2 linked regions of the Euzebya sp. genome follow. The protein of the gene in region 2 interacts with the protein of the main gene of each other region in a pairwise test. Links are inferred from orthologs where the notes say so. Each region holds a gene or a part of one and is shown on either strand. Other genes may lie near its edges.

Region 1 (3,135 bases), on a different replicon or contig from region 2:
CTCCGCTCGATGGCGGCGGCCATGCGACGCCGGACGTCGGCCACGCGGGCGGCGAGCTCGGGGTCAGGCACGGCGGCCCCCCGCGAGGTGGACGACGACGCCGGCGTGGCGTCCGGCCGGACGTCCCTCCGCCAGGGTCGCGCGGTGGGAGAACCAGCGGTCCCGCCCGCCGCAGCGGGTGCAGGCGCCCGCCCGGCGGATCCGGTGGACGCCGAGCACGTCGAGCTGGGCCACGACCGCGCCGGGCAGGTCCACCGACGTGGTCCCCCACGTCGTGGTGGTCCGCACCCGACGGCCGACGGCGCCGCCGATGGCCGCGACGACCTCGTCAGCCACGTCCTCGGAGACCTCGTAGCAGCACGGGCCGATGGCCGGGCCGAGCACGACGTCGCGGTCGGTGACGTCGTCGCCGGTCACCTCGCGCAGCCGCCGCGCCGTGGCGCCGACGACCCCGTTGACGACCCCGGCCCGACCGGCGTGGGCGGCGGCGACGCCGCCCGGGCTCGCCAGGAGCACCGGGACGCAGTCGGCGGCCAGCACCCCCAGCCCCAGACCGGGTTCGGTCGTGACCACGCCGTCGCACGCCGGCGGCGGATCGGCGGGGGCGGTCGCGGTGACGACCACGTCGCCGTGGACCTGGTCCATCCACGCGATCCGATCGGGTGCGACGCCGACCGCGGCGGCGAGCGCCGCGCGGTGGCGGGTGTGGTCGCCGTCCCCGACCGTCGGCGACATCGTGCCGGCCGAGGAGTCGGAGAACGCGTAGCGCGCAGCGGCCACCGACGGCGACAGCACCCCGGTGAGGGGTGCCGCCGGCGTCTCCACCCGCGGGGGTGCGGGAGGAACGGCCTCCGCGCTGATGGCGGGGGACGGTGAGGTGGTCATGGGGAAGCGGAGAGCTGTGGGGTCGGGGCGCCTACCTGCGGAGGAAGGAGGGGATGTCGAGGTCGTCGGCGTCCTCTGCGTCCCGGGACTCGGCGGCCGGACGGGGCTCGGACGGGGAGCGGAACACCTCGTCGTCCTCGTCGTCGTCCTCGAGGATCGACGGCAGCGGCGGCGGGGACTCGACCCGGACGGTCCGGCCGAAGTCGGGGCGCGCCGGCTGCTCACGGCCCGGGCGCAGCGCCGTGACGGTGGCTGCGGCCTGGGACGACATCTGCGTCGGTGCCTCGCGCTGCTTGGTGGTCGGGCTGTCGTTGAACCCGGCGGCGATGACGGTGACCTTGACCTCGTCGCCGAGGGAGTCGTCGATCACGGTGCCGAAGATGATGTTGCCGTCGGGGTCGGCGTGCTCCTGGACCGCGGCGGCGGCCTCGTTGACCTCGTGGAGGCCGAGGTCCGAGCCGCCGGCGATCGTCAGCAGGACGCCGCGGGCGCCGTCCATCGACGCCTCGAGCAGCGGGGAGGAGATCGCCATCTCCGCCGCGGAGCGCGCACGCCCCTCGCCGCGGGCCTTGCCGACGCCCATCGTGGCCGAGCCGGCGTCGCGCATCACGGTGGACACGTCGGCGAAGTCGGTGTTGATCAGACCGGGGGTGGTGATCAGGTCGGTGATGCCCTGCACGCCGTGGAGGAGCACGTCGTCGGCCAGGCGGAACGCCTCCAGCATCGAGGTCTCGGTGTCGGAGATCTCGAGCAGCCGGTCGTTCGGGATCACGATCAGGGTGTCGACGGCGGCGGCGAGCCGCTCGACGCCGTGCTCGGCCTGCATCGCGCGGCGCTTGCCCTCGAAGGAGAACGGCCGGGTGACGACGCCGATGGTCAGCGCGCCGAGGCCCTTGGCGATGTCCGCCACGATCGGCGCGCCGCCGGTGCCGGTGCCGCCGCCCTCGCCAGCGGTGACGAAGACCATGTCGGCGCCCTTCAGCACCTCCTCGATCTCGTCGCGGTGCTCCTCGGCGGCCTTCTCCCCCACCTCGGGGTCGGAGCCGGCGCCCAGGCCGCGGGTGAGCTCACGCCCGACGTCGAGCTTCACGTCAGCGTCGGACATCAGCAGCGCCTGCGCGTCGGTGTTCACCGCGATGAACTCCACGCCCTTCAGGCCTGCTTCGATCATCCGGTTGACGGCGTTCACGCCACCGCCGCCGATGCCCACCACCTTGATGACGGCCAGGTAGTTCTGGGGTGCGGCCACTCGCTTCTCCTTGTCACCCGTGCTCTGCCGGCACGGTCTTCGGACGGTCCATGGGGGAAGCCCGCCGGGGGACCACGGGGGTCTCTGGCGGGGCATGTTCGGGTCCGGGAGAACCCTCACCCTCAAGTAGAGGGTTATAGTTATGTAAACCTCTTGACTGGACAGACCTTACTCAGAGGGTCTGGAGGCGTCAACTCAACCCTGCCCTGCCCGGATGGCCGGGGAACCTGGACGCCCGTCGTCGGGGTTGTGGCGCCGGCACCTGCACGATGCCCCGGAGGGTGCCGGACGATGTGCAGGTCCGAGCTGGCCGAGACCCGACGACGTGCGGATGGAGAGGTGAGGGTCGTGCCCGGCCTCGGTGGGATCCGTGCCCGGGCTGGCCGGACCCGGCGTCGGCGTCGGCGGAACACCTCGACGATGTGCACGTCGACAGCCTGAGCGGCCGAACTGCACCTCAGCCGCGCGCTCCGGTACGGCAGCGCGGCCGTCCGGCGGTGGTCGCGGGTCGCCCGGAGGGCGCGCGACGACGGATCAGGTGCGGACGACGGGGCGGTCGGGGATGCGGACGTCGAAGGCCTGCGGGGTGGTGCCGTTCCCGATGGTCTCGGCGACCAGCGCGGCGATCGTCGCGGCCTTGGCGCTGACGTCCTCGGCGCGGCCCAGGTGGGCGACCAGCTCGACGGTGCCGTCTTCGGTGGGGATGTGGAGGATGGCGTCGACCTGCCCCTCCCCCACGCCGGTGTAGGCGACCACCCAGTCCGCGACGACGGTGGGCATGGCGGCGGCGACGGCGGCGACGGCCTGCAGATCCGGGTCGGCGACGCGTGACCCGACGCTCGGCGGCGTGACCACCTCGACGGTCGGCAGGGCGTCGACGGCGTCGTCCAGGGTCACCGCGCTGCCGGGCGCCGCACCGGCGGGGAGGGACTCGACGACCACGCCGTCGCCGTCCAGCAGGAAGGTGGTCTCGCCGACGGTGGCGCGGACGACCGGTTCGG
Region 2 (3,147 bases):
CCAGGCCGGCGGCGAACCCCACGCGCACGCCGCTCTCGGGCCCCTCCGCCAACCCGATCGCGACGACGACGAGGACCAGGACGTCCGGGCGGAAGCCCGCGACGGCGACGGCGGGGAGGACCGTCGTCTTCAACAGGATGGCCAGCAGGATCATCACCCCGAAGGCCGCGACGCGGACTCCCACGCCCTACTGGCTCGCCGCCGGGGAGGGATCGGGGGATGCACCCGCGGTGGGTGAGGCCCCGGGCTGCGGTGCCTCGGTCGCCGGGGCGGGGACGTCGACGCCGGGGATCGGCGTGCCCTCCGCGTTGGGTCGCGGCTCGACGGTGGGCGCGGGGACCAGCTCCGGCACGTCGATGATCTCGCCCTCGTCGAACTGGCCGTCGCTCTCGCGGCCTGCCACCACGACGGCGACCGTGGACAGGGCGCTGAAGTCCACGTAGGGCCGCACCTCGTAGAAGCGCTCGCCCTGGAAGTCCCCGTCAGGTGGGGTCTCGACCACCCCCACCGGCAGCCCGCCGGGGATGAGGGACCCCTGGAAGGTCTGGGTGACCACCACCGGCGTCTCGTCGGTGGGGAACCGCGGATCCGCGTCGACCATCTCGAGCTCGAGCAGGTCGCTGCCGCGGCCGGTCAGCAGGCCGCGGTCGCCGGACTGCGCGACGCGGACGGTGATGCGACCCTCGGTCGAGGACAGGAGGTTGACCCGCGCCCGCGTGGCGGTGACCTCGACCACCACCCCGACGACGCCGCGGCTGTTCACCACCGCCATCCCGTCGACGACGCCCTCGGACGCGCCGACGTCGATCAGGATCGAGCGCTCGAAGGTGCCCGGTGGCGCGGCGATCACCCGCGCGCCGACCAGGTCGACCGTCCGCTCTGCCGACATGTCGAGCAGCGCCTCGGCCTCGGACAGGCGGCGCTCGAGGTCGGCCTGCACCAGCAGCTCCTCGCGGAGCGCCTCGTTGTCGGCCTCGAGCTGCTCGATGCGGCTGCGGAGCGTGCCGATCTCGAGGATCGAGCCGAAGAAGTCGCCGACCGGCCGGACGACCGACGCGAAGCCGCTCTGGACCGGTGAGAACACCGCGTCCGCGCCGCGCTGCAGCGCACCCACCGGTCCGCCCGTCTCGCGGAAGTCGAGGGTGATGAAGGCCAGGGCGATCAGGACGAGCGCCCCGACCAGCGTCCGCCGCCGGTTCACGACTCGATCAGTGCCGCGAGGAGCTGATCAGCACCCGCTTCAGGGCCTCGAACTCCTCCAGGCACTTGCCGGAGCCGATCGCGACGGAGTTGAGGGGCGCGTCGGCCACGTGGATGGGCATCCCCGTCTCGTGCTTCAGCCGCTCGTCGAGGCCCTGCAGGTGCGCACCGCCACCGGTGAGGACGATCCCCTTGTCCATGATGTCCGCAGCGAGCTCGGGCGGGGTGCGGTCGAGCGTGTTCTTCACCGCATCGACGATGGAGTTGACCGGCTCCTCGATGGCCCGCCGGATCTCCTCGGCGGAGATGATGATCGTCTTCGGCAGCCCGCTGACCAGGTCGCGGCCGCGGATCTCCGCGTGGGACTCCTCCGGCATCGGGAAGGCCGAGCCGATGGCCATCTTGATCTCCTCAGCCGTCCGCTCGCCGAGCATCAGGCTGTACTCCTTCTTGACGTAGTTGATGATCGACTCGTCGAGCTCGTCCCCGCCGATGCGGATCGACGCCGACGTCACGATCCCGCCGAGGGAGATCACCGCCACCTCGGTCGTCCCTCCCCCGATGTCGACGACCATGTTCCCGGCGGGCTCGTGCACCGGGAGCCCGGCACCGATCGCTGCGGCCATCGGCTCCTCGATGATGTAGGCGGCCCGCGCGCCCGCCTGGATCGAGGCCTCCTCGACCGCCCGCTGCTCCACGCCGGTGATGCCGGAGGGGACGCACACCACGACGCGCGGCTTGTTGAGCCAGGTCATGTAGCGGCGCCGGTGCACCTTCCGGATGAAGTAGTTGAGCATCTTCTCGGTCACGTCGAAGTCGGCGATCACGCCGTCCTTCAGCGGCCGGATGGCGACGATGTGCCCGGGGGTGCGGCCGATCATCCGCTTGGCCTCGGCTCCCACGGCCAGGATCGCGCCGTTCTTCGTGTTGATCGCCACGACCGACGGCTCGTTCAGCACGATGCCCCGGCCGCGCACGTACACGAGCGTGTTCGCGGTGCCCAGGTCGACCGCGATGTCACGGCCGAACAGGGGGAGCGTGTTGAGCTGCTGGGGAGGAGTCGACAAGACGGGTGTCCGGGGAAGTCGGTCAGCGACGGTCGGGGCCGCCGCGTCGTGCGAGTGTAGCCCCGCGATCCCGTGGGGGGACGGGGCCGCGCCGTCGGCCGCATGGACACCTGCCCACCCGGCCCGGTCGCGGCCCGCCCGAGCCGGGGTGCGCTAGCGTCAGGCCATGGACCCCGAGCTCCTCGATGCCTTCAACCACCAGATCTCCCTGGAGCAGGAATCGGCCCAGGCCTACCTCCAGCTCGCCATCTGGGCGGAGTCCCGCGACCTGACCGGCATGGCCCGCTGGTTCCGCGCGCAGGCCGCCGAGGAGCGCGAGCACGCCGACATCTTCATCGACCACGTGCTCGACCGGGACGGGCAGGTCGTCCTGCGGGCCCTGTCAGCACCGGCGCACGACTTCACCGACGCGGTCGCGGCGTTCGAGGCCGCCCTGGCGCACGAGGAGAAGGTCACCGCCGCGATCGCCGAGCTGTACGGCAAGGTGACCGAGGCGCGCGACTACCGCAGCGTCCCGCTGCTGACCCGCTTCCTCGACGAGCAGGTGCACGAGGAGTCCGCGGTCCGCACGATCGTCGCCGAGCTCCGGATGATCGGGGGCGACGCGTCGGCGCTGCTGATGCTCGACCGGGAGCTGCCGGGGCGCCGGGCGTCCCAGACCGAGGCGGTGTGAGCTAGGCCTCCGGCGTGAACCAGAGCTGCAGCTCGATCGTCCCCTCGTCGGCGATCGAGATGACCGGCCCGGCCTGGGGCGCCTGGATCCCGTAGTCGGCGAAGACCACGGGGGAACGGCCGACCGCGAGGAGGTTCCCGTCGGCGATCTGGGCCTCCACCGCCACCTCGACGGGGTTCGTCATGCCGTTGACGGTCAGGTCCCCCA

Evidence for each region.
Region 1: the proteins of ACEQ2X_RS21590 (region 2) and ftsZ interact in binary tests that used the Escherichia coli proteins (3 or more experiments, as listed by UniProt). The link is inferred for Euzebya sp. from one-to-one orthologs.

What each region holds. Positions count from the first base shown.
Region 1 is NZ_CAXQBR010000062.1:53,316-56,450, reverse strand. The notes cover bases 26-2,846. They hold ftsZ (cell division protein FtsZ), read right to left. Parts: upstream 2,135-2,846; coding sequence 917-2,134; downstream 26-916. Other genes in these bases: ACEQ2X_RS13105 (cell division protein FtsQ/DivIB), read right to left, coding at 2,669-2,846; ACEQ2X_RS13115 (laccase domain-containing protein), read right to left, coding at 64-885; ACEQ2X_RS13120 (YggS family pyridoxal phosphate-dependent enzyme), read right to left, coding at 26-71. Outside these bases: more of ACEQ2X_RS13120, read right to left, coding at 1-25; more of ACEQ2X_RS13105, read right to left, coding at 2,847-3,135. UniProt on the Escherichia coli protein: Essential cell division protein that forms a contractile ring structure (Z ring) at the future cell division site. The regulation of the ring assembly controls the timing and the location of cell division.
Region 2 is NZ_CAXQBR010000098.1:1,390-4,536, forward strand. The notes cover bases 239-3,071. They hold ACEQ2X_RS21590 (rod shape-determining protein), read right to left. Parts: upstream 2,268-3,071; coding sequence 1,209-2,267; downstream 239-1,208. Other genes in these bases: ACEQ2X_RS21585 (rod shape-determining protein MreC), read right to left, coding at 239-1,201; ACEQ2X_RS21595 (ferritin), read left to right, coding at 2,434-2,940; ACEQ2X_RS21600 (YceI family protein), read right to left, coding at 2,942-3,071. Also shown: rod shape-determining protein MreD, read right to left, coding at 1-184; more of ACEQ2X_RS21585, read right to left, coding at 188-238; more of ACEQ2X_RS21600, read right to left, coding at 3,072-3,147. UniProt on the Escherichia coli protein: Forms membrane-associated dynamic filaments that are essential for cell shape determination. Acts by regulating cell wall synthesis and cell elongation, and thus cell shape.